3 regions of the Micromonospora sp. NPDC002389 genome follow, and region 2 is predicted to be linked to each of the others. Evidence: riboswitches for the same ligand, from Rfam matches in the RefSeq annotation. Region 2 holds a riboswitch; each other region holds the start of a gene.

Region 1 (10,388 bases), on a different contig from region 2:
TGAACTGCACGGCGTTGGCCAGTTCGAAGACGTGCTTGTGCAGCCGGTCGAGGATCTCCAGGCAGACCCCGACCCGCACCTGCGGCCCGGCGTCCCGCCACGCGGGCAGCGCCGCGGACGCGGCGGTGACGAGTTGGTCGGCGGTGGCGTGCGGGTAGCGGACGTCCAATGGGACGCCGAACGGGCTGGTCTCGGTCGCGACCCGGTCGCCGTCGCCCGGCTGGTCGAGCGGGAAGTCTCCACCCAGGTACGCCTCGAAGGCGGCCTTGCCGTCGGCAGCCGCGGTCTCGCCGTACACCCGGGGGCTGGGTGATTCCGGATAGGCGGACCAGTACCCGCGCTCCGTGATCGCGGTCAGCGCGCGGTCGAGGGTGTCGGCGTGCCTGTCGTAGAGGGGGTGCGGGGTCTCCGTCATGCCCGCCATCATGCAACAGGAAGCCCCGGGATCAGTAGGGGCGTGTCACACCTCAGACGTCGAGCTGCCAGTTGCTCCACCGGTCCATCACCCGGAAACCGAGCTGCTCGTTGATCGTGATCATGTGGTCGTTGCTGTCCGCGTTGAAGGTGTCGATCACCTGGACGGCGGGCTCGTGGGCGAGCAGGTGACGAAGGTTCTCGATCTTCGTGAGCAGGCCGAGGCGGCGCCCCCGGTGCTCCGGGTCGACGATGGTGATCTGTTGGAAGGCGTGCCAGTCGGCGGTCGGTGACATGTCGAGCAGGGTCCAGGCGACCAGTCGACCGGACTCCCGGTGCCGTACGCCCGCGTGGTAGCGCCGCTTGCCGCGCGCTTCGAGCGCCCGCTCGGTCCCGCGTACCCGCTCCGCGTCGACCTGCTCGGGCTCCCACGCCAGGTCACCCATTGGCGCGTCGGCCAGCAGCCGTCCGTCCAGGTACGCGACGTCGGCGATCAGGTCGTCCGGCGTACCCCCGCGCCAGAACAGCACCTCGTAGTCGGCGGCCCGGGACCGGGCGTCGGCCAGCATCGTGTCCAGTGCGGCCTGGTCCAGCTCGGCGACGTGCAGTCGCCGCCGTACGTCGGCCAGGGCGTCGACGGCGCCGACGGTGGCGGCGAACCGGGTGGCCGGGCCGGGCCGGTCGGGCTCGTCGCGCAGGTGCGCCCGGCTCATCGCGCTGACCCGTTTGCGTCCGCGCTCACGCAGCAGGCGCAGGCCGTGCTCGAACAGCGCCCGACCGACTCCCTGGCGGCGATGGTCCGGATGCACGACGAGTTCGGCGGAGGCGTTCTCGGTGTTGTCGAGTTGCGGCAGGTCGAGCAGCAGGTAGCCGGCGGGGACGCCGTCGACGTGGGCAAGCAGGGCGAGCGTCTCGGTGCCCGGCATCGGCTGCCGGAACAACGAGATGAACCGCTGCCGGCTGAACGGGGGGTAGTCCGGCAGGTCGGTGGCGCAGTAGTCGGCGCCGACCCGGAACGCCTGCTCGATGGCCGACTCGTCGTCGGCACCGAAGGAGGTGATGGTGATGGCCATGTCCGCAGCCTGCGCGACGACGAACGAAGGGGCCAGCGATTATTCGCCGGCCCCTTCGGAAAGCTTGGTCGGGAGGGACGATCGCACAACGCCTCCGGCGCTGGGTCGTAAAGACTGAAAGTCTACGGCGAAACGCCCTCCCGCACGAAGCATCTTGCGCCGCCCGGTTCCTGCCGTCAAGTACTCGACGGCGTGTTTTCTGCACTCACCGCTAAAAGCCCGTTACCCGGCGGATCGGTCGGCGTGCAACATGCCACCCGGCCGACGGGCTCGCGGTGTGCCTCAGCCGAGCAGTCCGGCGTCGCGGGCGGCCCGCAGCGACGGCTTGATCCGGTGGGTCGGCCCGACCTCGCCCGCGACGGCGTCGAGCGTCTTGAGCCCCTCGCCGGTGTTGTAGACCACCGTCTCGGCGGTCGGGTCCAGCTTTCCGGACTCGACCAGCTTGCGCAGCACCGCGACGGTCACCCCGCCGGCCGTCTCGGCGAAGACCCCGGTGGTACGCGCCAGCAGCCGCACGGCGGCCCGGATCTCGTCGTCGTCGGCGTAGTCCATCCAGCCACCGGTACGGCGTACCGCCTCCAGCGCGTACAGGCCGGCGGCCGGGTCGCCGATGTTGAGCGACTTGGCGATCCCGGTCGGCTTGACCGGGGTGATGGTGTCGCCGCCGCCGTGCAGGGCGGTGGCGATCGGGTTACAGCCGGCCGACTGGGCACCGAAGACCTTCCACCCACCGGCCGGCGCCTCGACCAGGCCGATCTCGACCAGTTCACTGAACGCCTTGTCGACCTTGGTGAGCAGTTCACCGGAGGCCATCGGGATGACCACCTGGGCCGGGATCCGCCAGCCGAGCTGCTCGGCGACCTCGTAGCCGAGCGTCTTGGAGCCCTCGGCGTAATACGGCCGGACGTTGACGTTGACGAAGGCGGTGTCCTCGAACTCGTCGGTCTCCACCAGCTCGCCGCAGAGCCGGTTCACGTCGTCGTACGAGCCGTCGATGGCGACCAGGTCACCGCCGTAGACGGCGGTGGTCACGACCTTGCCCTGCTCCAGGTCACTGGGGATGAAGACCACCGACGGGGTACCGGCCCGGGCCGCGTGGGCGGCGACGGAGTTGGCCAGGTTGCCGGTGGAGGCGCAGGCGAACCGGGAGAAGCCGAGTGCCCGGGCGGCGGTCAGCGCGACCGAGACGACCCGGTCCTTGAACGAGTGGGTGGGGTTGGCGCTGTCGTCCTTGATCCAGAGCGGGCCGGTGATGCCCAGCTCGGCGGCGAGCTGGTCGGCGGCGACCAACGGCGTGAAACCGGGGTCCAGGGTGACCCGGGTGGCCGGGTCCTGGCCGGCGGGGAGCAGCGCCGCGTAGCGCCAGATGTTCTGCGGGCCCGCCTCGATCTGCTCGCGGGTCACGGTGGCGAGGGCCGCCGGGTCGTAGTCGACCTCCAGCGGGCCGAAACACTCGTAACAGGCGTGCTGTGCGGCCAGCGGGTAGCGGGCGGAACAGGCACGGCAGACCAAGGCGCGGGCGGGGCTGGCGGTGGTGTCGATCCCGGTAGGGGCGAGCGTCGACGTCATGTCCGAGTCCTCTCATCTTCCCCCACATCGCACCCTGCGGCGGGGACGGAATTGGCACCTGCCCCACGGGACGCTCAGCGATGAGCGCGCGGGGTGGTTGCCGGGGCGTCGTCGGGCCGTATCCCTCAGCCCCTCTGGATGAGGTATTCAGTTGTGCCGCCGAGTCTAGGCAATCCCGGCGCGCTCGTCAGCGTTCGATCTCAGCCTGTGAGCGATTCCTCACCGCCGCCACCGCCTGAAAGACCGCGATGACCCTGGACCGGACGACTCCGGCGGTGCCGGAGGAGACCCGGTCCAGGGTCGCGCACGAGCGTCGACCTGGTCGCCGCACCAGCCGGATCAGGCCGGTACGGACCTGCGTTCGGCCGCCTTCACGTCCAGTGCGGCCCCGTTGCGCTGGCGCAGCAGGTTGTCCAGCGCCCAGCTACCCGGGCCGAGCACCGCGATCAACAGGAACGACCAGCAGAACAGCACGGACAGCTCACCGTGGTTGCGCAGCGGCAGCAGCGCCTCGGGCTGGTGGACGACGAAGTAGGCGTAGGCCATCGAGCCCGACGCCACCAGGGCCGCCGGTCGGGTGAACAGACCGACGAGCACCAGGGCGCCGCAGACGGCCTGGATCAGAGCGGCCCACCAGCCCGGCCACGTGCCGAGCGGGACGGGTTCGCCGCTCCCCCGGGCGCCGCCGAAGACGCCGAACAGGGATGACAAGCCGTGGCAGAGAAACAGCAGGCCGATGACCATGCGGAACAGGGACAGGGCCGGCCCGCCGAACCGGTCAGTACGCATTCCGGAACCTCCATTGTGGATGGACGAGGGCAACCAGAATGCGGGACTGATAAATATTTGTCGATGCAATCTCTTCCTTTGGGAACGCTCCCACATCGATGGTAGCGACTGGAACTTCCAAAGAAACCCCCCGCGACGATGATCCTTTTGGTCACCCTCCGTAAGTCTCCCTGTACACGGTGGACATCTGACGGCAACATGTTGCGCCCCCACCGGCCGGGGCCGGCCGCCCAGACGGGTCTGGAGGCGGCCACCTTCGTCCCACCAGCCGGTACGCCGAGCGGTGCCCGGTCCCGCGACGCCGCCACGAGCCGCCCACCCGGGGGCACCGGTTCCCTATCCGGCGATCGAAAGGTGCGATGCGACGATGAACCGATGCGAGACATCCACGGGGGATCGATGCCGACTACCACCACGAGATACGGCGACGCGGGCCCGGCCGGCCGGCGTCCTCGGCTCGTCGCACTGCTGACCGCTGCCGCGATGCTCGCCGGCTGCGCACCGGTCGACGGGCAGGGCGGCGGGCCGGGTGACGCCCCGGCGGAACCGACCGGCACGGCGGCGGCGCCGGCACCGACCCCGACCGGCCCGGACGGACCGGAGGTCTGTCCCGAATCAGGCGTACTGATCCGCTACCTCGGTGTCAACGCGGCGATGGGGCTCCGGGCGATGGGTGTGGAGCTGGTCAACTGCGGCGACCAGCCGTACCGGCTGCACGGCTACCCGGCGCTGCGGCTCTACGACGGCGAGGGGGCACGGATCACCGTTCGGGTGGTCCCCGGGGCGGCAGGGATCGCCTCGGGCTTCGACGCCCCACCCCGGCCGCTGGTGCTGGGCCCGGGCGACGCGGCCGGAGCAGCCGTGATCTGGCGCAACCTGGTCGACGATCCGACCGTGGTCGCCACCGACGCCGCGCGCCTGGAGATCGCTCCAGTGACCGGACAGCCGGCGCAGGACCTCGACATGGAGGGGCCGATCGACCTCGGCAACACCGGCCGGATCGGAGTCAGCGCCTGGAAGGAGCGAACGGCCTCGACGCCGACGCCCGCCGACCGGACGGACGGCGGCGTCGACGCCGCACTCAGCTGGTGATGTCCTTGCGGGTGAAGCGCCAGAAGGCGAGTCCCCAGAAGAGGGTGGCGTAACAGATCGCCGAGATGGCACCCCGGACGATGTCGTCCGTCTGCACCGGCGTGGAGAGCAACCCCAGCCAGGCGGTGCTGTAGTGGGTCGGCAGGAACGACCGGATCGCGCCGAGCGCGGTGATCTGGTCCAGGATGCTGGAGAGGATCCACAGCAGCACCGCACCGCCCACCGCACCCAGCGCGGCGTCGGTGACCACCGAGAGCAGGAACGCCAGACCGGCGACGACCAGCAGCACCACCGCCAGATAGCCGAGCACCGCGAGCAGGCGGAGCAGCCCCTCGCCGGGTTCGAGCTGCGCGGCGACCGTGCTGCGCAGCGGTGACCAGCCGTACCGGAGGGTGCCGATCAGCAGGGCCGTGCCGGCGAGCAGCACCAGCGCGAACGCCGAGTACGCGAGCGCCACCAGCAGCTTCACGGTCAGCAGCCGGGCCCGGGGCACCGGCACCGCCAACAGGTAGCGCAGGCTGCCCCAGCTCGCCTCGCTGGCCACCGTGTCACCGCAGAACAGCGCCACCACCACGACCAGCAGGAACGAGGCGGAGACGAAGATGGTGAACAGGGTGAAGTTCAGCCCGCCGGAGGTGGCGAACGAGACCAGACTGCCGAACTCGCCCCGGCCGCTGTCGTCGTCACCCGAGTCGAACTGGAACGCGATCAGAATGATCAACGGCAGCAGCACCATGAAGCCGAGCGCCAACTGGGTACGCCGCCGCGCCGCCTGTCGGCGGAACTCGGCCCCGAACGGCAGCGTCCTCGACGGCCGGTAGCCGGCGGCGGCTCCCGACGGAGCCACCCCGGACTCCTCCCGCGTCGGCTGCACGGTCGATCCCGCCATCACCGGTCCCCGCTTCCCCGAGAGTTCTCGCCCACCAGGGCGAGGAACGCGTCCTCCAGGCGGCGCCGGGGCACCACCCGGTCCACCCCGATACCGGCCCGCACCAGCTCGGCGACCACCTCGCTACGGGCGGTGCCGTTGGTGTCCACCACCAGGTGCCCGTCGGCGTCGTCCAGCACCCGTACGCCGCCGAGGTCGTTGAGCACGTCCCGGGCCGCGGTCGGGTCGCTCACCTCGAACAGCACGCTCGGCGAGTCGCCGACGATGTCCTCCACCGGCCCGGAGGCCACGATCCGGCCCTTGTTGACCACCACGGCGTGCGTGCAGGTCTGTTCCACCTCGGCGAGCAGGTGACTGGAGACCAGCACCGCGCGGCCGTCGGTGGCGTACCGCTGGAGCACCCGACGCATCTCGGCGATCTGCGGCGGGTCCAACCCGTCGGTCGGCTCGTCGAGCACCAGCAGCTCGGGCAGGCCGAGCATGGCCTGGGCGATGGCCAACCGTTGCCGCATGCCGTGGCTGTACTTGCGGACCCGCCGGTGCACCGACGAGCCCAGCCCGGCGATCTCCAGCGCCTGCTCGAAGTGCGCGTCGGCCTCCGGCCGTCCGGTCGCCCGCCAGTACGCCCGGAGGTTCTCCAGGCCGGACAGGTGCGGCAGGAACCCGGGCCCCTCGACGAGCGCGCCGATCCGGGAGAGCACCGGCGAGCCGGGCACCAGCCGGTGCCCGAAGACATAGATCTCCCCGGCCGTCGGCTGGGTCAGCCCCATCAGCACCCGCAGGGTGGTGGTCTTGCCGGCACCGTTGGGCCCGAGCAGGCCGACCACCTGACCGGGGTGCACCTCGAAGTCCACCTCGGAGACGGCCACGAAGCCGTCGGCGTACTCCTTGCGCAGGTGGCGCACGGCCAGCGGGGTGTCCGCGTACTCGGGATGGATCGAGGTGTCCTGGCGGCGGTGCCGCAGGCGCAGCACGGCCACCAGCACGACGAGCCCGATCACGATCGCGGCGATCAACCCGACCAGCACCCAGCGCCAGAGCGCCGCCTCGGTGGGGATCGGGTCGCTGTCGACCGTCGGCAGGCTGACCGGCGTCTCACCGACCGCGACCGTGTAGACGGCCGGCTCGATCGGGGTGGTGTACGCCTGGTCCGAGGTGGCCACCACCAGCCGGAGCCGGTGCCCGGCCTCCACCCGGTGCACGATCGCCGGCAGGGTCACGGTGACCGGCTCGGCGGCGTCGACGGTGGCCGGCAGGCCGGTGAGCCGGATCGGCGCGATCAGCCCGCTGGGCAGGGTGGCCGCCCCCTCCGGGTCGACGACGTAGAGCTTGGCGAAGAGGACCGCCTCGCCGCTGCTCGACGCGGCCCGCAGCGACACGGTGGGCGAGCCGACGATGTCGACCGCCTCGGTCAGTGGCTCGGACTCGAACCGGGCGTGCTGCCCGGGTATGTCGCCGGCCACCCCGCTGAGCAGGGAACTCAACGAGCCGGCGAAGGGCACCGAGGAGATCGCGGCGGGGTTGCCGCCGGGCGGGTTGGCCACCGGCTGGGGCGGCCCGGCCACGGTCACCTCACGGCGGGAGTCGCCGCCGAGACCGGGGTAGTCGTCGGTGCGGTAGCCGGTGGCGACCAGCCCCCGGTCCATCGCGTCGAAGCCGGCGATCCGGGAGAAGGTGAAGGTGTCGCCAGGTGCGTCCCCGGTTTCCGCGACGTAGTGGTCGAGCCACTGCGCGGTCAGGAACTTCACCCGGTCGGAGTCGGTCTGCGGTCCGGAGCCGCCATCGTGGCCGCCGGTGAACCAGGCGACCCGCACCGGGGTGCCGTTGGCGGCGATGCCCCGGGCGTTGGCGTCGGCCTCGCCGAGCGGGAAGAGGGTGTCCGCCGCGCCCTGCACCAGCAGGGTGGGCGCCTTGATCCGGTCCAGCACGCCGGCCGGGCTGGACCGGCGCAGCAGGTCGACGGCGGCCTGGTCGGCCTGACCGGTGGCGGCGATGCGCAGGTACGCGGCGCAGACGTCGGCGGCGAACCGGCCACAGGAGGGATCGGGCAGGCCACCGGCGACCGGGGCGCCCGGGGCGGTGCCCGGCCCCTGGCCCGGCGCGGGGCTGGGCGGCCCGGCGTCCGGCGCGCCCTCCGGCGACTCGGCGCCGGTGCCGGAGATCCCGGCCGGTCCGGAGCCGGTGGCGCCGCCGCCACCGAAGAAGATGCCGGCCCAGCCGGACTTGAACACCCCGTCGGTCGGTTCCCCACCGGTGCTCTCCGGCAGGAAGGAGCGGGACAGGTCGTTCCAGGTGATCATCGGGACGATCGCGTCCACCCGCTGGTCCTGGGCGGCGAGCAGCAGCGCCAGCGCGCCGCCGTAGGAGCCGCCGACCACGCCGACGCGGGGGTCGCCGGTCGCGTCGGTCCGGATCTCCGGACGCTCGGCCAGCCAGTCCAGCAGTCGTTGCGCGTCGCGGACCTCGTGGTCGGGGCTGTCCAGGTGGATCTGGCCACCGCTGCGGCCGAAGCCCCGGGCGGTCCAGGTCAACACCGCGTAACCCCGGTCGGCCAGGTCCTCGGCGTCGGTGCGGACCGAGTCCTTGGTGCCGCCGAACCCGTGCGCGAGCAGCACCGCCGGCACCTTCCGGTCGGCGGCGGCCTCGCGCGGCAGGTACAGCGTGGTGTCCAGGTCGACGGGCTCGTCGCCGTTCGGCCCGGATCGCACGGTGAGCATCGCGGACTCGGTCCGGAAGCTCGGCCGGTCCGGCCACACCGCCCAGACGACGACCGCCGCCAGCAGGGCGACGGCCACTGACGCGGCGACGGACCGGCGGCCGGTGGGTAGGGCACGACGAATCCGTGCGGCCGAGAACGGCGATCTCATTCGGCACACGGTACGGCCCGCAACCTGAGTGGTAGCTGAGATCCGCCGTACGTCCGTCCTACTCGGCCGATCGTCATCCGCAAGAGGTCGACCGCACATCCTCCGCAGGCGAACCTTTGAGATGACTTCGCATCATGGAAATTAATGCCTTTCACTGGAAACTACGCGCAACTACGACGTATCTCCACGGAAAAAGAACCCACCGTAGTCAATCAGTTAATCCTCCGTCACATCGCTCGAAGTGACGCAAACCTGACCCGGAGAGACCGATACAGACAGTCCCGGTTCGATTAGTTTTCCGGTCCGGCGCACGGGACCGGCTCCTTGACGCCATCCCCCGACCGCTGCGCCACCCGGAGGAGAAACCATGACCGTTCCCGCTTCGCGGGTCCGTCGCCGGCCCCGGACACCGGGCCGCATCCTGCCGCTGCTACTCGCCACCGCGCTGCTGCTGCCGGTGGCGTTCCTCGTCGTACGGGCTCACCAGTACATCGACGCCGACCGCGAGGCCCTGAAGCAGGAGCGACTGGGCGTGGAGTACCTGCGCGCCCTCGGACCGGTGACCGAGGCGCTGGTCGACGCGCAGAGCGCCGCCGTGGCCGACCGCCAACCGCCTCGGGAGAGCCTCCAGCAGGCCGTCGAGCGGGCCGCCGCCGTCGACGCCCGCATCGGTGGCGAGCTGAGCACCAGCGAACGGTGGGCCGGGATCCGGGCCAAGTTGGAGGCGCTGCCCGAGCGTTCGCTCGACCCGGAGGCGGCGTACAGCGCGTACCGGGAGGTCACCGACCTGCTGCTGGCCCTGCACGGCAAGGTGCGCGAGACCTCCGGCCTGATCCGGGACTCCGGCGCCGCCTCGTACTTCCTCCAGGACGGCGTCGGCGAGGAGATGCCGGAGGCGACGGTGGCCGCCGGGCGGCTCGTCGACATAGCGGTCCTGGCCCAGCAGCGGCCCGCCAGCGACCGGGTACGCACCCTCAGCGAGCTGGCCACCCTGCGGCTCGCCGCGCTGCAACCCGCCAACGACCTGGTCAACAACCTACGCGCGGTGGTGGACAGCTCGGCCAGCGCCGACCTGGGCGCGAGCGTGCTCACGCCGTTCGACGCCTACCAGCGGGCGGCCGAGGCGATGGCGGTCCACTCCCAGCCGGACAACCGGACCGGCACCGTCAACCTGGTCCGGCTGACCAGCGCGCGGGACGACGCCCAGCGGGCCGCCACGCAGCTCCAGCCGATCCTGCTCGACGAGATCGACCGGCTGCTGGTGGAGCGGATCGACCAGCTCGACCGGGACGACCTGCTGACCATGGTCGCGGGCGGAATCGCCGGGCTGCTGCTGATCGCCCTGGCGGTGAGCGGGTGGTTGTCTCGCCCGAGAGACACCACCGGCCGGCCGCAGGCCACCGACGCCGAAGCCGGCGACCCGGAGCAGCCGGCCGACAGCCCGTGGGAGCCCACCCGTACGCCGGGCGATCGCGCGCTCCAGCCGGTCGGGCACGGCCACGACCCGGATCGGTGGAGGCCCTTCGATGCTGCTCGATAGGCTCCGGATCCGGGGCAAACTCGCCCTGTTGGTGCTCATCCCCCTGCTCTGCATGCTCGGGCTGACGCTGCCGGTGGTGTGGGAACGCGCCGGGGTCGCCCAGCGGGCCGGCGACATCGAGAGCACCGTCAAGGTCGCCAGCCGGGTCGGCACCC
Region 2 (10,388 bases):
GGGGACTGGCACGCCGCCCGGACGGCATGGCTGGCGGCCCTGAGCCTGAGCAACGACGCGGATCGGCGGCAGCAGGACGCGATCCGGCGTCGCCTGACCCGGCTGAGTCTCCACACCGACAGTGCCGCCTAGATGTAAGGAAGGGTCCCCTGCTAACGCCTGGTGTATAGCAGGGGACCCTTCCTTACATCAGAACGAGTACGCGCGGAAGGACTGGTACTTACCGGCGGGGAAGGTCCGGAACGTGCCGAGGTTCCACTGGAGACCCGTGCAGTTGGGCCCGCTGAAGGCACTGACCTGCTCGACGATGCGTTCCCCGGTCAGCGAGGCCGCGGTCGGCGGCATGGCCAGGCAGGTGCCGTCGGGCTCGGCGACGTGTAGCAGCAGCGTGGCGAACGTGCCCTCGAAGATGCTCAGCCCCGAGGGTGGGACGTCGACGGCGGCCTGCGCGGGCTGAGCGTACAGACCGACCGTGGCGGCGATGCCGGCCACGGTCAGGCCCGCGACGGTACGAATTCTCCGGCCCATGGTGTTGCCTCCCTGGATCGAGGTCCGTGTGGCGTGGTGTGGGTGCGCCACGGTCAGCTTTTCGCGGGCTCACGAGAATCGGCAATGGTATGAGTCGATGACTATGTAGACAGAAAATGATGGTCACAAGCGTGAACTTCGTGCGGCGACACACGTAGCCCGACCAGACGCCACGCGGCGATGTGGAGGAACAACGGCCGGCGGGGAAGCGCGCCGGGCATCCGTCGAACGACCTAACCGAGCCGTGCGCCGCCGCCGACCGTCGGGCACTCGTCGGTGGGTCGCGCCGGCCGGAAACAATCATCGAGAGCGGACAATCAAGGCGAAAGGGCACGTCATCCTGCGTCTCTTCCGCGCCGCGCCGACGTCTACGGCAGGCGGATGACTGATTCGGCGAGCGGCCCGGGAGCCGATCGTGGATCCATTGACGGCCGCCGTACGTGCCGTCACCGTCCACGTCGAGGAGACAGCTCATGAAGCCCACCATCGTCCTGATCCACGGAGCCTTCGCCGAGTCCGCCAGTTGGAAGGGCGTGATCAGCCGGCTACAGGCCGCGGGACACCGCACCATCGCGGCCGCGAATCCGCTGCGCAGCCTCTCCGGGGACGCCGCCGCGGTGTCCGACCTGCTGGCCACGATCGAGGGCCCGATCGTGCTGGTCGGCCACTCCTACGGCGGGGCCGTCGCCTCGAACGCCGCGACCGGCAACGACAACGTCAAGGCCCTCGTCTACGTCGCCGCGCTGGCCCCGGACAAGGGCGAGAACGTGCCCGACCTGACCGGAAAGTTCCCCGGCGCCACCCTCGGCGAGCACCTCTACGAGGTGCCGCTCGGCGACGGCACCGCCGACGTCTACGTCCGCCCGGAGAGCTACCACGAGCACTTCGGCGCGGACCTCACGGCGGAGCAGGCCGCCCTGGACGCCACCACCCAGCGGCCGTTCAACACCACCGCCCTCAACGAGGGGTCCGGCGAACCGGCCTGGAAGACGATCCCGTCCTGGTTCGTCTCCCCGGAACGGGACCTCGCCATCCCGATCGAGGTGTTCCGCTTCATGGCCGAGCGCGCCAACGCACGGGAGGCCGTCGAGGTGGCCGGCGCCTCGCACGCGCTTCCGACGTCGCAGCCGCAGGCGGTGGCCGACGTCATCCTCCGCGCCGCGACTGCCGTCTGACATCTCGTCCATACCCGACACCCGGCCTGCCGGCCGCATCCGATCGAAAGGATCCACCCATGAAGATCAACCTTGCCTTCCTGTCGAGGCGCGTGGCCCCCTGGACGGCCGTCGCCGCAGGAGTGGCGGTGGCCGCGCTGGTCGCCGGTTCCGCGCAGGCGGTGGCGGGGCACCGCCCCTGGACCAAGCCCACGGTGGTGTTGGTCCACGGCGCGTTCGCCGACTCGTCGAGCTGGAACGGCGTCATCACGCACCTGAAACGGGACGGCTATCCGGTGGTCGCGGCCGCCAATCCGCTGCGTGGCCTGCACGCCGACGCGGAACACCTGCGCAGTGTGCTGGACAGCGTGCGGGGCCCGATCGTGCTGGCCGGTCACTCCTACGGCGGATCGGTGATGAGCGAGGCCGCCGACGGCGACACCGACGTCACCGCACTGGTCTACATCGCGAGCTTCGCCCCGGAGCAGGGGGAGAGCACCTCGGCCCTGGCCGCGAAGTTCCCGGGCGGGCAACTGGGACCGGCCCTGGACTCCGTGCCGGTGTCGATCCCGGGCGCCGGTCCGGGCACCGACCTCTACATCAAGCAGGACCAGTTCCGGCGGGTGTTCGCGGCCGACGTCCCACGGAACGTCACCGATCTGATGGCCGTCACCCAGCGGCCGATCACCAGTGCCGCGCTGGACGACACGGCCACCAGGACGGCGTGGAAGTCCATCCGGTCCTGGTTCATGGTGACCACGCAGGACCTGGCCATCCCGGCCGACTCGATGCGGTTCATGGCCGAGCGGGCCGGGTCGCACACCGTCGAGATCACGGCCTCCCACGCGGTCACGGTCTCGAAGCCGCATGCCGTGGCCGATCTGATCGACACGGCGGCCCGCGCCACCACGCGCTGACCGACCGAGCCTGTTCGCAACACCCGTCCCCCGTCGGCGGCGCGCTGGGATCAGCGCGCCGCCGACGGCGTACCGGTCAGAACGTGGCGATCGGGTTGACCGGGCTACCGGACGTCCCGGCCAGGCGGACCGGCGCGACGGCGAGCTGGAAGTCCCACTGACCGAGGTCGGCGGCGGTCGTCGCGCACGCCTCCAGGTCGCAGTTGTCGAGCAACCACAGACCCATCGCGACGAGGCTCACGGTGTGCACCGGCATCAAGACGTCGTCGTATCCCGACGGCTGGACATCCTGCGGAGTGTCCGCGCCGATCAGTGCGACCTGGCGCTCGTGCAGCCACGGCAGGCAGGACGCGTGCCAGCCGGCCTGGGTGACACCGCCGGCCGTACCGCCCTCGTGGCGGACCCGACCACGGCCGGTCCGCAACAGCACCGCGTCGCCGGACCCCACCCGTACGCCCTGCCGGCGCTCGGCCTCCTCGAGATCCTCGGGGAACACGGCCTGCCCCGGCTCCCACCACGGCACGTCCCGGGCCCTCGCCACGTCCAGCAGGACACCACGGGTGACGATCCCGTTCGCCGCCGCCGTGACGGCCGCCCACGCCGACCCCGTCGCGGCGTCCACCAACGCGTGCGACCGCCCGTTGTACATCACGCCGTCCCAGAAGATGTGACACGGCGAGTCGAGGTGGGTGACGGTGTTGCCGTGGAACGAGAGGCTGAGCCGCTCGGACGAGAAGCCCCAGCGCCGGTCGGCGTGGAAGGCGGGCGGCATGTTCTCGGCACCCGGCATGTCGGCGGCACACGGGCACGCCGTCGTCGACCGCTCCATCTCTCCCGGCACGGCGACCTCCCACGCGCACGACACGCTCCGGCCGTGGCGTACGGCCCGCGCCGCCGCCAACCGGACGTCGTCGGTGATGTGGTTGAGCGTGCCGAGCTGGTCGTCGTCGCCCCACCGACCCCAGTTCGACAGCGTGTCGAAATACCCGAGCACGTCCTCCTGGGTGGGCCTCGGCCGCTCTGCCGTCATCGAAGCATCGACTCCTCCGGTCACGCGGTCGCCGGACACCGCAGGCAGGCTATCCCGTCCCTCCCGCACACCTGCCACACCGCGCCGGGAGGGACGACGCAAGGGACCGTCCGGTGTCGTACGAACAGGGACGTGCCGGGTGCGCGAAGCGCTCTGGCGGAGGCACTCGCCGGTGTGGCAGCATCGGCAGCGGTCATGAGTGTCAGCGTCAAGGCCCCGGCCTGCTGACCGGCAACCCTCGTACATCCGCGGTGGGGTGCCTCCGGGTGAGGACCAGGCCGCCGGCGATCGCCGGAGAGGCAAGCGCGGACCCGCACGGGTCCACTGTCACAAAGGACCAGTGTGCCCACGATCGCTCCTGCCGTGCTCGGCGACGACCTGCCTGTCCGCCTGTCCGACGGCACCACCGTCACGTACGCCAACCTCGACTACGCCGCCACCGCGCCCTGTCTCGCCACGGTCGCCGACGCGGTCACCGAGCTGCTGCCCTGGTACGCCAGCGTGCACCGGGGTGCCGGCGCCGCCTCGCGTCGGTGCACGCTGGCATACGAGCAGTCCCGCCAGACCGTCGCGGACTTCCTCGACGTCCGGCCGGACGACCACGTGATCTTCACCCGGAACACCACCGACGCGATGAACTTGCTCGCCCGGGCACTGCCACCGCACACCACCGTGGTGACCTGGGCCGGCGAACATCACGCGAACCTCCTGGCCTGGCCGAACGTGCACCGACTGCCGGTGCCCACCGACCTGCCCGAGGTGACGTCCGGGCTGACCCGTGCACTGGCCGACCTGGCCAGCGCGGGGCCGGTGCTGGTGGCGGTCACCGGCGCGTCCAACGTCACCGGAGAGGTCTGGCCGATAGCCGAGATCGCGGAGATCGCGCATCGACACGGCGCGCGGATCGTCGTCGACGCCGCCCAGTTGGCCCCGCACCGCGCGGTCTCCATGGCCGGCGCCGACATCGACTACCTGGCGCTGTCCGGGCACAAGCTGTACGCGCCGTTCGGCGCGGGGGTCCTGGCCGGCCGCGCCGACTGGCTCGACGCCGCCGACCCGTACCTGTCCGGCGGCGGGGCCACCAGGCACGTCGGCGACGATCCCGCCGAGGTGCAGTGGCAGACCGGCCCGGCTCGCCACGAGGCCGGCACACCGAATCTGCTGGGCGCGGTGGCGCTCGCCGCCGCCTGCGCCACGATCTCCGCCGCCGCGCCGGACGTTCTCGCCCGCCACGAGCAGGAGCTGCTGACCCGGTTGCGCGACGGGCTCGGCACCCTGCCGCAGGTGGCGGAGCTGCGCACGTTCGACGTCGACCACGACCGGGTCGGCATCGTCAGCTTCACGGTCGCCGACCGGCAGGCCGCCGACATCACCCACCGGCTTTCCGCCGAGCACGGGATCGGCGTACGCGACGGCTTGTTCTGCGCCCACCCGCTCACCCGGAAGCTGCTGGCCGGCGCCGCCGAGCGGCTCGGCCGCCCCACCGACGGGTACGCGATCCGGGCCAGCATCGGCATCGGCACGACCGTCGAGCACGTCGACCGGCTCCTACGCGGGCTACGCGAGGTCGTGACCTCGACTGCGGAGTAGTAAGCCGTCTTCGCGGTGTGCCGTCAGGTGCTCAGGTGCGCGGCGAGGCGCAGCGCCAGCGCCGCCAACGTCAGCGTCGGGTTGGCCGCCGGTGAGTTGGGGAAGACGGACAGGTCGCAGACGTAGAGGTTGCGGTGGCCGACGACGCGTAGGTCCTCGTCGACGACCCCCGGCCGCTCCCGGCCCGAGGTGCCGCGACCCATCCGCATGGTGCCGACCTCGTGCGACACTCCACCGAGCGGAGCCCAGAGCTGCTCGTACACCTCGCCGCCGAAGGCGGACACCACGTCGGCGGTGATCTTGTCGAGGGCGTCCTGGACCTGGCGGGCGCGCGGGCTGGGATGGATGCGAATGGTGGGCAGCGCGGCGGGCTTCACGCCGTCCGGCCGGGACTCGGTCCGGGTGACGGCGTTCTGCTCGACCAGCGGCGCCTCGACCATGAACACCAGCTCGCCCGGCATCTTCCCGTCGACGGTGGCCAGGTTCGCGCCGGTGAACTCCAGGGCGTTGACGAAGCGGAACTGGTTCAGGTTCGCACCCAGGTCCAGCGTGACGCTGTACGGGTGGACGGGTTCGACGTCGGCGGCGTCGGTGAGTTGCCGGGAGACGGTCTTGCTGGAGTCGAACCGGCTGTACCAGTCGCCGCCCTGCCGCACCCAGAACTTCACCACGTGGATGGGGTGGTCGGTGATGCCGCGCCCGACCAGCGGATTGTCCTCGGCGAGGCCGGACGCCTGGGCGACGGTGGCAGTGCCGACCGTGCCGGCGGCCAGCACCACCACGCCGTCGTCGGCCAGTCGGTAGGTGCGGTCCCGGCCGGCCAGGTGGTCGTACGCGACCACACCGGTGACCTCGTCCGCCGCCCGCTCGACCCCGACCACCTCGTGGTTCAGGTGTACCCGCAGGTTGCCGAAGCGGTCGTCCTGCATGGCGCGGCTGAGCAGCAGTTCGGCCGCCGACCAGATACCCGCCGGCACCGCCCCGGGGACCGGGCCGCAGTACTCGATCGCCATCGGCGGATCGAAGTGCCGGAACTCGGCCAACGCCGGCAACTCCCGCAACTTTGCCTTGACCATCGTCTGGTACGACGACGGGACCAGGGGAGTGACGCGGGTCAGTTGCTCCGCGCGGTCGTACCAGACGTCGCACAGCTCGTCGCGGACCGTCTCCGGCCAGTCGCGGAACTCCCAGCGGTGCATCCGGGGTGCCGAGGCTCCCCAGAAGAGGGTCCGGCCGCCGAGGTTGAAGCCCTGGGCGATCCGTGCCCTGGCGCTCTCGGTGTCGGCGGCCCGCCAGCGCCGTCGCCCGAAGGCACCCCAGTGGTGGAAGATGTTGGGGTACACGTCGGGACCGACCGGTTGGTACCGGGCCAGGTTGCCGGTGTGCGTACCGAACAGGTAGCTGCCGGCCTCCAGCAGCAGGACGCGCGGTGGTCGGCCGCCCCGCCACGGCGTCTCGGCGAGTTGGTACGCCAGGGTGCCGCCGCCGGCGCCGGAGCCGACGACGATGACGTCGTAGCGCTGGTCGGAGTCCGGGTCGCCGGGGAAGAAGTGCCGGGCGACGTGCGTCTCGCCGACGAGGATGTCGTGGTGCCGTGCGAAGTGGACCCGCCCGTCGATGCGGCAGGTCGGGGCGGCCAGGTCGGCGGCGGTCAGGTGAAGCGGCCCGTCGAGCTGGGGGTCACCGTCGAGGAGGACGACGACGTCGACGCCGTCGGGATGCGCCGCCGGATCGAGCGTGGTCGTCCAGTCGCCGGGCGGCTCGTCGTACCGGAAGTCCTGCGTGCCGCCGCCGACGATCCGCAACCGGAGGTGGTCGTCCGGCCGCAGCGCCGGCATCCGCAGGACCACCGTGCACACCGCGTCCATGCTCACGCTCCGTCACCCCCTCTCGCTCCCGCCGGCATTCCCTCGCGGTCGTGCCGGTGATCCGTGTCCGACTCCCGGGTCCGATGGCGCCGGATCTCCTCGACGGCCTGCCGCAGCACCCGCACCTCGGTGTCGAAGATCCGCTCCAGGCGCGGCATGGCCTCCTCGTCGAACCGGGAGGACCGTCCCTTCTGCTCGTGCCACAGCATCCCGTTGCGCAACGCCACCGCGTCGGTCTGCATCGCACGGCAGTCGTCCACCAGCGGGGACAGTGCCGGGGCGAGTTCGGCCAGACGGACGAAACGCTCCGTCATCAGCCGCTTGTGCTCCCACAACACGTGCAGGTACCGGATGTCGTACGCGGCGTCGCCGGTGAGGTAGTCGCGCAGATATCCACGGATCGGCGCGTAGGAGTCGACACCGTACGCCCGGTCCCACTCCTCCTGGAGCATGTCGACCCGGCGGCTCGGATTGGCGCCGGACAGGTACTCCTCGAACGCGCCGCCCACCACGTGCAGCCGCATCCGATAGCTGGCGTCCGGGCGTACCCGGTAGAAGTAGACCTGGAAGCAGTCGTTCTCCACCTCGTCCAGGCTCGCGTACGCGCGGGCGACGTCGTCCTGCCCGACCGTGGTGGTCCGCAGCGACCCGTTGGCCGTGTAGCCGTAGATGGTGAAGGTGCCCTCGTCGTCGTCGACGCCGCTGAGCAGCACGTCGTGGGTCTGGTGCCACTGCTGGTAGGGCGCCCGGCCGGGCAGGTGGTGCTCGTCCAGGTTGAGATAGGGGTAGTAGCCGGCACCGATGGAGTCGCGGCAGAGCGCGACGATGTCCCCGCCGACGCAGGCGACCCACTCGCGGCTGGTCCGGACCACCTCCAGCCACGGACTGACCGCGTAGTCGTAGAGATAGAAACCGAACGGCACCGGCGAGTCCGGCGCCTTCGGATCGAAGGCGACGTGGATGTAGTTGCTCAGGATCCAGTCCCGGGCCCGGGCCTCGGTGGCCAGGATCGCCAACGGGAAGGCATAGAACTGGTAGCCCCGCGCCAGCGGCTCACCGAGCGGCAGCTGTCTTCTCATACCGATGCCTCTCCTCTCAGCTACCGGTCATCTCGTACCGGCGGATGCCCATGCTCCAGATGCCGTAACCGACGCACAGCGCGCCCGCCGCCACCAGCGGGGTGAGCCAGACCAACCGGCCGTCGCCGCCGAGCAGGAATTCCACCGGGATGTACGCCGTGAACGCGAACGGCAGCACCCACGTCAACACGTGCCGCAGCACGCCCGGGTAGATCTCCAGCGGAAACGCGGCGAACTCGGAGAGCTGGTTGGCGGCGTGCATCGCCGGTTGGCTGGTGATCGTCCAGAAGGCGATCGAGGCGAAGATGAGCTTGATCCCGGTGTAGATCAGCGTGCCGCAGACGACCAGACCGGCACCGACCAGGACCATCTCGGCGTCGACGTCCAGCCCCAGCCGTCGGCCCGCGTACCCGAGCAGCGCGAACCCGACCAGCAACTCGCCGAGCGCGTCGGGCCAGAAGAACCGCTCCGACAGGACGCTGAACAGCGGGTTCACCGGCCGGATCAGATGCCGGTAGAAGTCGCCGCTGCGGATCAACTGCCAGGCGACCACCCACAGGTAGTCGGTGAAGAGCCGGTCCAGCCCGCGCGGCAGCAGCGCGAAGCCGAGCAGGAACAACACCTTGTCCAGTGACCAGCCGCCGACCGTGGGCACCAACTGGAAGATGCTGCCGATCAGCAGGACCTGGACGCCGACCCGGAGCAGGAAACCGACGCCGCCGAGCAGGAAGTCGGTGCGGTACGCCACGAGCCGCCGGAGGCTGACCCCGCCGAGGAACCAGGTCAGCCGCGCGTAGCGCAGCGGGGAACGGCGCGGCGTGCGCGCGGGGCGGGTCATCCGCCGAGCACCTGTACGCGTCGGACGAACACCCGCCACAGCAGCGCGCACGCGCCCGCGAGTAGCACCGCCCAGCCCACCTGACCGGCCAGGATGACCGCCGCGTCGGACGCGCCGTCGTAGCGGCCGGTCAGCAGGCGGACCGGCGCGTACACCATGGACTGGAAGGGCAGGACCGAGGCGACGGCGGCCAGCGGCGCCGGCATCAGGTCGAGTGGTACGAGCTGACCGGCGAAGAACACCACGACGCTCTCCTTGACGATGCGGATGCCCCAGATGTTGGTGGTGACGATGCCGCAGAGCCCGACCAGCATGTTGAGGCTGAACGCGATGACCGCCGAGGACGGCACCGCCGCCAGGAACAGCAGCAGGTCCACCGGGGCCGGGGACTGCAGGGGAAAGAGCACCGCAAAGATCAGCAACGTGGGCAGGCCCACCATCAGCAGATTCGTGATCAGCACCGGCAGTGCGGTGAAGATCCGCATCACCGGGTAGCTGACCGGGCGGATCAGCGCGACGGCGATGTCGCCGCGCAGGATGTCCTGCCCGATCTCGCTGTCGACCTGGTTGGCGTGCAGCACGCCGAGCACCTGGGCGGCGATCAGATAGGTGGTGATGCCCTCGATCCCGAAACCGCCGGGACCCGCGTCGGGGCTGGCCGCATAGACCGCACGCCACAAGAAGACCACCACCGCCGTACTGGTCGCCGTGGTGGCCAGGCTGACGAAGAAGCTCGCCCGGTACTGCAGGGTCGCCTGCAGGCCGCTGACCGCGAACGGCAGGTAGCGGCGCAGACGGGGAGAGCGGACACCGACCGTCATTCAGCCGTGCTCCGCCGGCTGACGACCACCGTAGATCTCCCGCAGCACCGTCTGCAGGTCCGGCTCCGGTGCGAAACAGTCGGTCACGTCGAAGCGGTGCAACACCCAGGTGAGTACCTCCCGGGCGGTGAGCCGGTCGACGGGGAAGTCGATCGTCACCCGCCGTTGGTCGTCGACGGTGACGGTGGTGCCGGTCAGTGCCTCCTCGATCTGGGCCGCCACCTGGTCGGGCGACTCGTCTCCCCGATGGTCGAAGTGCACCGCCCGGTGGCGGGCCGTGCGCAGCAGCGCCGCGAGCGTGCCCTGGTGCACGATCCGGCCCTGGTCGACCACCAGCACCTGGTCGCAGATGGCGGAGATGTCACTGATGTCGTGGCTGGTGAGGAAGATCGTCGTGCCGTGTTCCCGGTTGATCTGGTTGGCCAGCGACCGGACGGCCTCCTTGAGCACCAGGTCCAGACCGATCGTGGGTTCGTCCCAGAAGACCACGGCCGGGGTGTGCAGCAGGCTGGCGGCGATCTCCGCGCGCATCCGCTGCCCGAGGCTGAGCTCCCGGATCGGGG
Region 3 (10,388 bases), on a different contig from region 2:
GTGTGCGGTGCGGTCCGTGAAGTCGTGTCGCGCTGCCCGGCACGGCGGGTGGACGCCGGTCCGGGCACCGATTCGGATATCGGGCAGGGAAAGCTTCGATCCGCTTCGTTGCGCGAATGTTTCCCGATCCTCAATAGACTGTTTCCGCTGGCTGATGCTGATCGCAGGCGCGGATGCAGAAAATGCCGGAGCCCCGCCGCGAGAATCGGCGGAATGGCACCGGCACATGAATATGGACCGCGACGGCGGGCAATTTTCGATCACCGTCGGGTGGGTGGTCGTATCCCGCCCGCGGGCCGGATACTTCACGCAGGAAGTATCTTATGTGGCCGGTGCGCGACCCTGTCAAGGCACGGTCGGGTCACGCCGCCGATCGACCCCCGCCGTTCGCTCGACCGCAGACGGGCAGCCGCCTCACAGCTCGGCGAGGACGGTGAAGTCCAGGCCGTCGGCCTCGGCCAGATAGATGCGCTGGCGTACGTGCCGACGCCGCAGCCGCAGTTCACCACGCGGCCCGTCGTACGACACCACGTCGGCGGACGCCTCCACCGCCCGCACGTCCAGCGTGCCGGCCTTGGCGATGAGGGCGGACAGCAGCATCACGCCCTCGTAACAGGACTCACCGAGGCTGCCCAGCGGCGGCGCCTCCAACCCGAAGCGACGGGCGAACTGGCCGTGGAAGTCGAGATTCTCCGGCGTGACCAGCCCGGCGAAGAAGCCGGCCGTGCTGAACAGGCCCCGCGTGTTCGTCGCGCCGCTGGCCAGCAGCATGTTCTCGTCCATCAGCGTGCTCAACCGCAGGCAGCGCTGGTCCAACCGGGACCGCGCGAAGGCCCGGTTGAACCGGACCGCGTCGGCCCCGACCAGCAGCATCAGCACCGCGTCGGCGTCGCTGCGCTCGATGCGCCGCAACACCTCGACGTAGTCGTGCGTCTCCAACGGCAGGAAGTGGTGCCCGACCACCCGGCCGCCGCTGCGCAGCGCGTACCGGTAGGCGGCCCGGGTGGTCCGGCGTGGCCAGACGTAGTCATTGCCGACCACGAACCAACGCCGGATTCCGAGGTCGGCGGCGAGCACCCGCATCGCCGGCCACAGTTGCGCGTCCGGCGTCTCGCTGGTCAGGAAGACCCCCTCGGTACGCTCCCCGCCCTCGTACAGGGCGGTGTAGACGTACGGCACCCGGTGCGCGATGCGCGGTGCGACCGCCTGTCGTACCGAGGAGATGTGCCAGCCGGTGACGCCCTGCACGGCGCCCGTCGACACCAGCGCCTCCACCTCGGCGGCCACCTCGGCCGGCGGCGCACCACCGTCGACCGGCACCAGCCGCAGCTCGCGACCGAGCACCCCGCCGCGCTGGTTGACCTCCTCCACCGCGAGCTGGGCGCACTGCTCACAGCTCGGGCCGAACATGCCGGCCGGGCCACGCATCGGGTACACCAGCGCGATACTGACCACGCCCCGGTCGACGGTGAGCCAGGACGCCCCGGCGGCGAGCCTCTCCCCCGCCTGCGGACGCCCGTACCCCGGTGCCGGCGCGGACATGAACACATCGTGGCCGCAGCCGAGGATGATGACCAGACCTCCCCAGCAGACGGGACGTCTCGGTACGATGACCCGGCAACCGCCAGGCGGGAGTGCCATGTCAGACCTTCCCGGCTCCGCAGCCGACCTGCTACCCCTGCTCACCCGCGCCGAGCGGCTGCTCGCCCGCCGGGTCGGCACGGTGCTCGCCGTCGAGTCGCTCACCATCGAGGCGTGGCGGGTGCTCTGCCTACTCGCCGACGGTCGGGGGCACCCGATGAGCGAGGTCGCCGTCGAGGCGTCCCTGCCACCGGGCACCCTGACCAAGCTGGTCGACCAGCTCGTGGACCGCAACCTGGTGTTCCGGCGGGTCGATCCGTTCGACCGGCGGCGCATCCGGGCGTACCTGACCGACCGGGGGCGACGCGAGCACGAACGGATCGCCGCGCAGATCCACACCGACCTGTCCGGGCTCAGCGCGTCGGGCGACGCGGACCTGGCCGGGCACCTCGACGACCTGATCGGACGGCTGGAGCCGGACCGCCGCCCGGCCCACACCCGGGTCTGACGCCGCCGTCCCGCCCCGCCCTGACGGCGCATCCGGCCAGCGGACGGTTCACGTCCGCTGGCCGGTGTCGCTGCCGGGTGGAGCTTCTCAGCCGCCGTTGACCGGGCGGAACCGGTTGACGGAGTGGCGGGCCCGTGCCGCGCCGTTGGTGACCGGCCCGACGGCGTCGAACATCGCCCGGCCCAGGGTCGCGTGGGCGCGTACCGCCGGGTGGGTGCCGCCGTAGTTGTCCAGGTCGCCGAGGGAGTCGGCGAAGAAGGCGTAGGTCAGCGTCGGCGCGCCGGTCGCGTCGAACATGATCCCGGCCTCGTGCCGGGCCGCGCCCAGCGTGTCGTAGTCCGCGCCGTACTTGGTGGCCACCCGGCTGCGTTCCGCCGACGACATGTCGCGACGGATCCCGTCGTGGTAGCCGTTCACCCAGCGCAGGATGCCCAGCAGGAAGTCGCACGACCGGGTCGACAGCAGGGTCTTGTTGGCCAGCCGCCAGAGCAGGTCGTGCGTCTCGCGCGGAGTGGTCACCCCGAGGAAGAAGCGGTTCGGGTTGGCCACCGGCTCGACCCGCGTGTGCGTGAAGCCCTTGGCCGCGAGGATCTCGTTGATCTCCAGTGCCGGCACCACCCGCCCGCACATCCGCACCGACGTGTTGTCGGAGACGAGCAGCATCGCGGTGAGGAAGTTCGCCACGGTGATCTCGTCGCCCCACACGGTGTGCAGGAAATAGATTCCGCTGCCGCCGAGGATGATGTCGCCGGTCAGGTCGAGACGCTGACCGAGCGCCAGCTCACCCCGGTCGATCTTGTCCATCACCGCCACCGCGACGGCCAGCTTCTGCACGCTGTACCCGTACGTCACCCGGTCGGCGTCGTCGTCCACCACGGTCCGCAGCGCCCCGGCGGTGTCCACCATCGCTACGTGCGAGTGCCACACGCCGCCCGCCCGCGCCTTCTGCTGCCGATAGGTACGCCCGATCAGCGCCTGCGCTCCACCAGGGCCGGACGCGGCGGTGCCAGCCGGGGCACTGGGCGCGGCAGCGGCACCGCTCGGTGTCGCCACCAGTGCCGCCGCAGCGGCCCCGATCCCGATCGCGGCCCGACGACTCATCTGCTCGGCCATTGCCACTCCTCTGGTCCGGCGTGCCACCGGCGGGATTGCCGGCACCGGACACACCCTGCCATACCCACCCATCTTCCGCTGGACCTCACTCCAGAGTGGAGCGGAACGGTCTTCGGGATGGCCTCACCCGACTCGGGCAATCCGGTCGTCGGCCGGGAACGCCGTCGCCGTTGGGGTCAGGTACGTCCGCAGGGTGTGCGCGTCCGGGGCGGTGGCGGTCCACAGCGTGGCCGGACCGCCGGCCAGCGGTAGCCGGGCGACCGTGCCCCGTACCGCCGGAGGCTCGGCCGGTGCGGCGGGGTCGACCAGGAGCAGTGAGCCGGTGGCGGGAGCACCGCCGAGCACCGCCGGTCCGGCCCAGCCGGGTGCGTCCGGCCCTACCGCCAGCGACTGTCGCAGCAGCGGCCGACCGCCGAGGTCGACCCGGGTGACGACCTCGGCGTTGCCGGGTGCCTCCCGGTGTCGGCCGCAGATCAGTTCGTCGCGCCAGTGCAGGGTGCCGCCCTCGGCGACGTCCACCTGGGCGTCGGCCAGGTGCGCGCAACCCGCCGCCGCGACCAGTTGCTCCGGCAGCCAGTGCAGCGTGGCGTCGGCGGCCACGGTCGCCCGGACCAGCATCCGGGAGACCGCGCCGGGACGGCCGGGCAGGGCGATCGAGGCCGCCACGGTACGGACGTCGACCACCGCACCGGGGCCCACCTCGACGTCCAGCCGCAGGTCGTCGCCGGCGAGCGGACCGGCCGCTCCGCCGACGACGTACACCGTGACGCCACCGCCCGACGCCGGCACCTGCCGCAGCAGCAGCGGGCTCTCCCCGCGCAGTTCGGCCAGCACCGTACGGCCGTGCCGGTCGGCGCGGGCCACCAGCCGGGCGGTGGCCCGCATCAGACCTGCCCGGCGGGCACCGCGGCGACCGGCCTGGCGCCCTCGGGTCCGACCGGAGAAGCGGTCGCGGCCCGGTGGTGGGCCAGTTCGTGCCGGATCCACTCGGCGACCCGGGTGGCCAGGGGATCCTCGGCGATGGACTGGAACACGGTGGGCAGGTCGCCCCGGCGGGCTCGCGCGTCACGGTCCATCACCGACAGGTCGGCACCGACCATCGGGGCCAGATCCGTCTTGTTGATCACCAGCAGGTCGGCGGCGGTCACGCCCGGGCCGCCCTTGCGCGGCACCTTGTCCCCACCGGCCACGTCGACCACGAAGATCTGCCGGTCGACCAGACCTCGGCTGAAGGTCGCGGTGAGGTTGTCCCCGCCGCTCTCCACCAGCACCAGGTCCAACGGACCCAGCGCCTCGGCCAGTTCGTCGACCGCGTCCAGGTTGGCACCGATGTCGTCGCGGATGGCGGTGTGCGGGCAGCAGCCGGTCTCCACGGCCCGGATCCGGTCCGGATCCAGCACCCCGGCCCGCTTGAGGAAGTCGGCGTCCTCGGTGGTGTAGATGTCGTTGGTCACCACCGCCAGCCGCAGCTCGTCGACGAAGGCCCGGCACAGCGCGGCGACCAGCGCCGTCTTGCCGGATCCGACCGGGCCGCCGATGCCGACCCGTAGCGCCCGCGACGCGGCGGGCAGCGGGGCGTGCGGGTCGACTCCGGGCTCCGGGTGGGTGTGGGGAACGGACTCGTCGTGATCGGTCTCAGGACGCAAAGAGACGCACCTCCCAGGTGGCGTGAACTTCGGCATGGATGTCGGCCAGCGGAGCGGCAGCGGCCGGCAGCCGCTCCGGTGGTTCCTCGGCGGCCCGCGCCGCCCGCGCCGCGGTGGCGTCGCAGGCGACCGCGAGCCGCACCAGCAGGGCCTGCACCCGGTAGGGGTCGAGGCCGAGCAGACGTACGGCGGCGCTGGCCGACCCGGTCACCGTCGCGTGGGCGGCGACCGTGGCGACCTGCGCCGGGTCCAGACCGGCGGCGGCACCGACCAGCCCCAGCACCAGCGGCTGGTGCGGGCCGGACGGCACGGCGGGCAGGTCGTCGAAGGTGTCGCCGGGCCAGATCTCGCGTCCGGCCCGTAGCAGTGCCCGGCCCTGCCGTCGGGACACCGCCCGCTGGGCCGGCGACGCGGTGCGGGCGTCCAGTTCGGCGTCGAGCCGCGCCAGCAGGTCCCGACGTCCGGCCGATCGGGCCGCCCGCCGGGACGCCGCCGCGAACGCCGCCGCGACCAGCCCGGCGGTGGCCAGCCGTCCGCGCAGGTACTCCCCCAGCGTGGCCAGGTCGGTCACCCGCCCGGCCGCGACGGCCGCCTCCAGGCCCGACGAGTGGGCGTGTGCCCCGGCCGGGAACCGCCCGTCGGCAAGCAGCAACAGCAGGGTCGGCGCGGTCATCAGAACAGGAAGTAACGCTGGGCCATCGGCAACTCGGTCACCGGGTCGGGGTCGACCACCTCGCCGTCGATGCGGACGGTGAAGGTGTCCGGGTCCACCTCGATGCGCGGCAGCGCACCGTTTTCCGGCAGGTCGGCCTTGCCGCGCGACCGCACGTCGGCGACCGGCACCACCCGGCGACGCACGTCCAGGCGCAGCCCGGCGTCGAGCGCGGCGGGTGCCACGAACGCCAGGCTGGTGGCGGCGGCCGCGACGCCGTACGCGCCGAACATGGGTCGGAGCAGCATCGGCTGCGGCGTCGGGATGGAGGCGTTCGCGTCCCCCATCTGCGCGTACGCGATGAAGCCGCCCTTGATGACCAGGTGCGGCCGGACGCCGAAGAACGCCGGCTCCCACAGCACCAGATCGGCGAGCTTGCCCGGCTCGACCGAGCCGATCTCGTGGTCGAGCCCGTTGGCCATGGCCGCGCAGATGGTGTACTTCGCCACGTACCGTCGGGCCCGGTGGTTGTCGGCGGCGCCGTCACCGGCGAGCGCCCCCACCCGCGCCTTCATCACGTGCGCGCTCTGCCAGGTCCGCAGCACGACCTCGCCGACCCGGCCCATCGCCTGCGAGTCCGAGCCGATGATGGAGATCGCGCCCAGGTCGTGCAGCAGGTCCTCGGCGGCCATCGTGGACGGTCGGATCCGACTCTCCGCGAACGCCAGGTCCTCCGGCACCGCCGGGTTCAGGTGGTGGCAGACCATCAGCATGTCGAGGTGCTCGGCCAGCGTGTTGCGGGTGTACGGGCGGGTCGGGTTGGTCGACGAGGGCAGCACGTTCGGTTCCCCGGCGACGGTGATGATGTCCGGCGCGTGCCCGCCCCCGGCCCCCTCGGTGTGGTAGGAGTGGATCGCCCGGCCGCCGATCGCCCGCAGGGTGTCCGCGACGAACCCGGCCTCGTTGAGGGTGTCGGTGTGGATGGACACCTGCACGCCCGAGGCGTCCGCGACCCGCAGGCACGCGTCGATCGCCGCCGGGGTGGTGCCCCAGTCCTCGTGCAGCTTGAAACCGCCGGCACCGGCCCGCAACTGCTCCCAGAGCGCCTCGGCGGAGACCGTGTTGCCCTTGCCGAGCAGCAGCACGTTGACCGGGAACGCGTCCAGGGCCTCGTGCATCCGGGCCAGGTGCCAGGCATTCGGCGTGACGGTGGTGGCCCTGGTCCCCTCGGCCGGTCCGGTGCCGCCACCGACCAGGGTGGTGACCCCGCCGGCCAGCGCCTCGGTGACGATCTGCGGGCAGATGAAGTGCACGTGGGTGTCGACCGCCCCAGCGGTGAGGATCCGGCCGTTGCCGGCGATCACCTCGGTCGCTGGACCGATCACCAGATCCGGGTGCACACCGTCCATGGTGTCCGGGTTGCCCGCCCGGCCCAGCGCGACGATCCGCCCGTCGCGTATCCCCACGTCGGCCTTGACCACGCCCCAGTGGTCGAGGACCACCGCGCCCGTGACGACCGTGTCCAGGGCGCCCTCGGCCCGGGTGGCCCGGGACTGGCCCATCGACTCGCGGATCACCTTGCCGCCGCCGAAGACCGCCTCGTCGCCGCCGGCACAGTGGTCGTGCTCGACCTCGATCAGCAGGTTCGTGTCGGCCAACCGGATCCGGTCGCCGGTGCTCGGCCCGTAGAGCGCGACGTAGCGCTCCCGCTCCACCAGGCTCATGCCGCCGCTCCGCTGCGCTGCGCGCCGCCGCCACATGTCCCGAACCGATGATTCGCTCGCTGACGCTCACTCATGCTTCTCGTCCTCCGTCCAGCGGGCCGGCGCACTCGCCGCGCAGGCCGGGCACGATCCGCGCGCCGCGCAGTGGCACCAGGTCCACGGTGCGGCTCACGCCCGGTTCGAAACGCACGGACGTCCCGGCCGGTACGGCGAGACGCTGTCCCCAGGCGGCGGCCCGGTCGAAGTCCAGGGCCGGGTTGGCCTCGGCGAAGTGGTAGTGCGACCCGACCTGCACCGGTCGGTCGCCGGTGTTCACCACGAGCAGCGTGGTCACCGGACGCCCGGCGTTGATCTCCACCGGCCGGGGCGCCGGCAGGATCTCCCCGGGGATCACGGGATCGGGTGGTGCACCGTCACCAGCTTGGTGCCGTCCGGGAACGTCGCCTCCACCTGCACCTCCCTCAGCAACTCGGGGATGCCGTCCTGCACGTCGTCCCGGGTCAGGACGGTGCGGCCGGAGGCCATCAGGTCGACCACGGTCGCCCCGTCGCGGGCGCCTTCGAGCAGGAAGGCGGTGAGCACCGCGACGGCTTCCGGGTAGTTGAGGCGCAGGCCGCGCTCGCGGCGACGCCGGGCGACGTCCGCCGCCACGTGGACGAGCAGGCGGTCCTGCTCGTGGGGGGTGAGATACACGGGGTGCTCCCGGTGGGTGTCCGCGCCCCCGGACACCGTCGGCCCGGCGCCTCGACGCGCCGACCGCCGGTCGGGGTTCGCCCGCCGGTCCCGACCGCCACGTGCGCGGGGCCCGGGGTTTCCACCTCCCCGGTCCGCGTGACGGACCACCGGCGGTGTCGGGTCGGATGCGGACCGCACCGCCCACCGCTGAGCAGACCGTAAGGGATCACGCGGGCGGCGGGCAACACCCCGCGTGAGGGTCGTCATAACGGGTGGACGCTGCCCCGTCACCGGCTGCTAGCCTCGGCGACAGGTCAAGAGCGCCAGCGTCAAGCCCCGGCTCGCTGGCCGGCAACCCTCGTCCGCGCAGGGGTGCCCCGGGTGAGGACCAGGCATCGGAGCGACCTCCGGTGCAAGCGTGGCCTGGTGTCCCAGGTCATCACGACCTCGAGGAGAACCATGGCGTACCCCGATCGACCTGTGGCCTGCCTGGGCCTGACCCGGCGCCGGCACGTCGACATGATGCGGGTGTGCAGCGCCGCGTGTAGCTGACCGCGTCGCTACCCGGCCGCCGACCCACCCGGTCGGACGAGCACCTCGTTCCCTTTCCCACCCTTCGCGGTCCGTCCCACGGCGGACCGTCGGCGTGGCACGTGCGTGCCCGCCGTCGCTCGATCAGGAGACACCTGTGCGCTTCCTTCCTGCCCTCACCCGGGCCGCCGCCGTCGGCGTCACCGCCGTGCTCGCCGCCACCGCCCTCACCGCCTGCGGCGCGGACGGTGACACCGCCGACAACCCGTACAACCTGCTCCAGCCGGGGGTGCTGCGGGCCGGCACGCTCACCGACGCGCCGCCGAACGTCTATCTCAAGGACGGCGAGTTCACCGGGTTCGACAACGACCTGCTGGTCGCCGCCGCCGACAAGCTCGGGCTGCGGGTGGAGTTCGTCGGCACCGACTTCTCCGGGCTGCTGGCCCAGGTCAACAACCGCAAGTTCGACGTCGGCAGCTCCTCGATCACGATCACCGAGGCGCGGAAGAAGACGGTCGACTTCGGCAACGGCTACGACTTCGGGTACTTCGGGCTCGACGTGCCCGCCGGCTCGACGCTGGCCAGCTTCGACGAGTTGTCCGGCAAGCGGGTGGTGGTCGTGCAGGGCACCGTCCAGGACGACTACGCCACCGGGCGTGGCCTCGACCCGGTGCGGGTGCCGGACTACAACGGCGCGATCAACCAGCTCAAGGCCGGCACCGCGGACGCCTGGATCGCCCCGGCCGAGATCGGTGAGAAGACCGCCGCCGACAGCGGCGGCAGGATCAAGGTCGCGGCGAAGGAACTCAGCCCGGCACCCACCGCGTACGCCGTGGCCAAGGGCAACGACCCGCTGCGCGAGGCGCTGAACCGGGCCCTGGACGAGGTCATCGCCGACGGCACCTGGACCCGACTCCAGGAGCAGTACTACCCGGGTCGGCCCATCCCGGCCGACTTCACCCCGGGCAGCGGCGACGTGTCGGCGCCGGCCGCCTCCTGAGGTAGGACGACGAGCGAGTAGGGCGGAGGTTGACCGTGGATCCGTTGCGCACCCTGTGGGAGACGTTCTTCGACTGGGAGTCGATGCGCGAGGCGCTGCCCGAGATGATCACCGTCGGGTTGCCGAACACGCTGATCCTGGCGGTCACCGCCGCCCTGCTCGGCTCGGCCATGGGCATCGTGCTGGCCGTCGCGGGCATCTCGCGTACCCGCTGGTTGCGGTGGCCGGCCCGGGTCTACACCGACGTGTTCCGTGGCCTGCCGGCGGCGGCGACGATCCTGCTGATCGGGGTCGGTCTGGCGCCGTTGGGCATGCAGGTGTGGGGACCGAACCCGTACCCGCTGGGGATCCTGGCGCTGTCGCTGATCGCGGCGGCGTACATCGGGGAGATCTTCCGCTCCGGCATCCAGTCGGTGGAGGCGACCCAGGTGGAGGCCGCTCGCGCGCTGGGTTTCTCCTGGTGGGAGGCGATGCGGGTGGTGGTGATCCCGCAGGGTGTCCGGCGGGTCCTGCCAGCCTGGGTGAACCAGCTCATCGCGCTGATCAAGGACTCCAGCCTGGTCTACTTCCTCGGTCTGCTGGCCAGCCAGCGGGAGCTGTTCCGGATCGGGCAGGACTACGCGGCCAACACCGGCAACCAGTCGGCGTTGCTGCTGGCCGGGCTCTTCTATCTGACGCTGACCGTGCCGCTGACGCACGTCGTCAACTGGATCGACCGACGGCTGCGGCACGGCCGCCCGGCCGGACCGGCCGGTGACGACCCCGACGACCTCGACCTGGCGCTGCCCGGCGCCGCCGGAGGCAACCAACGATGAGCACCTCGGTCAGCCTGAGCCTGCGCGACGTACACCTGGCCTTCGGCCGTCACCAGGTGCTGCGCGGGGTGGACCTGGACGTCGCACGCGGCGCGACCGCCTGCGTGATCGGCCCGTCCGGATCCGGCAAGTCGACGCTGCTG

What was found. A riboswitch is a leader RNA that binds a small molecule or an ion and turns the genes downstream of it on or off. The one in region 2 is predicted to bind S-adenosylmethionine.
Region 1: linked by a shared signal. The riboswitch ahead of thrC (threonine synthase) and the one ahead of ABT008_RS27225 (aminotransferase class V-fold PLP-dependent enzyme) in region 2 are both predicted to bind S-adenosylmethionine.
Region 3: linked by a shared signal. The riboswitch ahead of ABT008_RS08265 (ABC transporter substrate-binding protein) and the one ahead of ABT008_RS27225 (aminotransferase class V-fold PLP-dependent enzyme) in region 2 are both predicted to bind S-adenosylmethionine.

What each region holds. Positions count from the first base shown of each region.
Region 1 covers NZ_JBEOWP010000017.1:74,286-84,673, reverse strand. Annotated here, with positions in the region: gene paaN (phenylacetic acid degradation protein PaaN) at 1-415, opposite strand, end outside; gene ABT008_RS25970 (GNAT family N-acetyltransferase) at 468-1,487, opposite strand; gene thrC (threonine synthase) at 1,770-3,056, opposite strand; SAM riboswitch class I at 3,066-3,201, opposite strand; gene ABT008_RS25960 (DoxX family protein) at 3,396-3,845, opposite strand; gene ABT008_RS25955 (DUF4232 domain-containing protein) at 4,245-4,937, shown strand; gene ABT008_RS25950 (ABC transporter permease) at 4,927-5,826, opposite strand; gene ABT008_RS25945 (alpha/beta fold hydrolase) at 5,826-8,693, opposite strand; gene ABT008_RS25940 (hypothetical protein) at 9,061-10,233, shown strand; gene ABT008_RS25935 (sensor histidine kinase) at 10,220-10,388, shown strand, end outside.
Region 2 covers NZ_JBEOWP010000019.1:92,762-103,149, reverse strand. Annotated here, with positions in the region: gene ABT008_RS27250 (AfsR/SARP family transcriptional regulator) at 1-132, shown strand, start outside; gene ABT008_RS27245 (hypothetical protein) at 190-528, opposite strand; gene ABT008_RS27240 (alpha/beta fold hydrolase) at 1,002-1,703, shown strand; gene ABT008_RS27235 (alpha/beta fold hydrolase) at 1,763-2,599, shown strand; gene ABT008_RS27230 (cyclase family protein) at 2,676-3,629, opposite strand; SAM riboswitch class IV at 3,821-3,941, shown strand; gene ABT008_RS27225 (aminotransferase class V-fold PLP-dependent enzyme) at 3,993-5,219, shown strand; gene ABT008_RS27220 (GMC oxidoreductase) at 5,243-7,087, opposite strand; gene ABT008_RS27215 (hypothetical protein) at 7,090-8,166, opposite strand; gene ABT008_RS27210 (ABC transporter permease) at 8,183-9,004, opposite strand; gene ABT008_RS27205 (ABC transporter permease) at 9,001-9,825, opposite strand; gene ABT008_RS27200 (ABC transporter ATP-binding protein) at 9,826-10,388, opposite strand, start outside.
Region 3 covers NZ_JBEOWP010000003.1:458,348-468,735, forward strand. Annotated here, with positions in the region: gene ABT008_RS08220 (substrate-binding domain-containing protein) at 415-1,542, opposite strand; gene ABT008_RS08225 (MarR family winged helix-turn-helix transcriptional regulator) at 1,640-2,089, shown strand; gene ABT008_RS08230 (serine hydrolase) at 2,177-3,202, opposite strand; gene ABT008_RS08235 (urease accessory protein UreD) at 3,326-4,087, opposite strand; gene ureG (urease accessory protein UreG) at 4,087-4,848, opposite strand; gene ABT008_RS08245 (urease accessory protein UreF) at 4,838-5,521, opposite strand; gene ABT008_RS08250 (urease subunit alpha) at 5,521-7,224, opposite strand; gene ABT008_RS08255 (urease subunit beta) at 7,295-7,618, opposite strand; gene ABT008_RS08260 (urease subunit gamma) at 7,615-7,917, opposite strand; SAM riboswitch class IV at 8,212-8,324, shown strand; gene ABT008_RS08265 (ABC transporter substrate-binding protein) at 8,588-9,430, shown strand; gene ABT008_RS08270 (amino acid ABC transporter permease) at 9,466-10,245, shown strand; gene ABT008_RS08275 (amino acid ABC transporter ATP-binding protein) at 10,242-10,388, shown strand, end outside.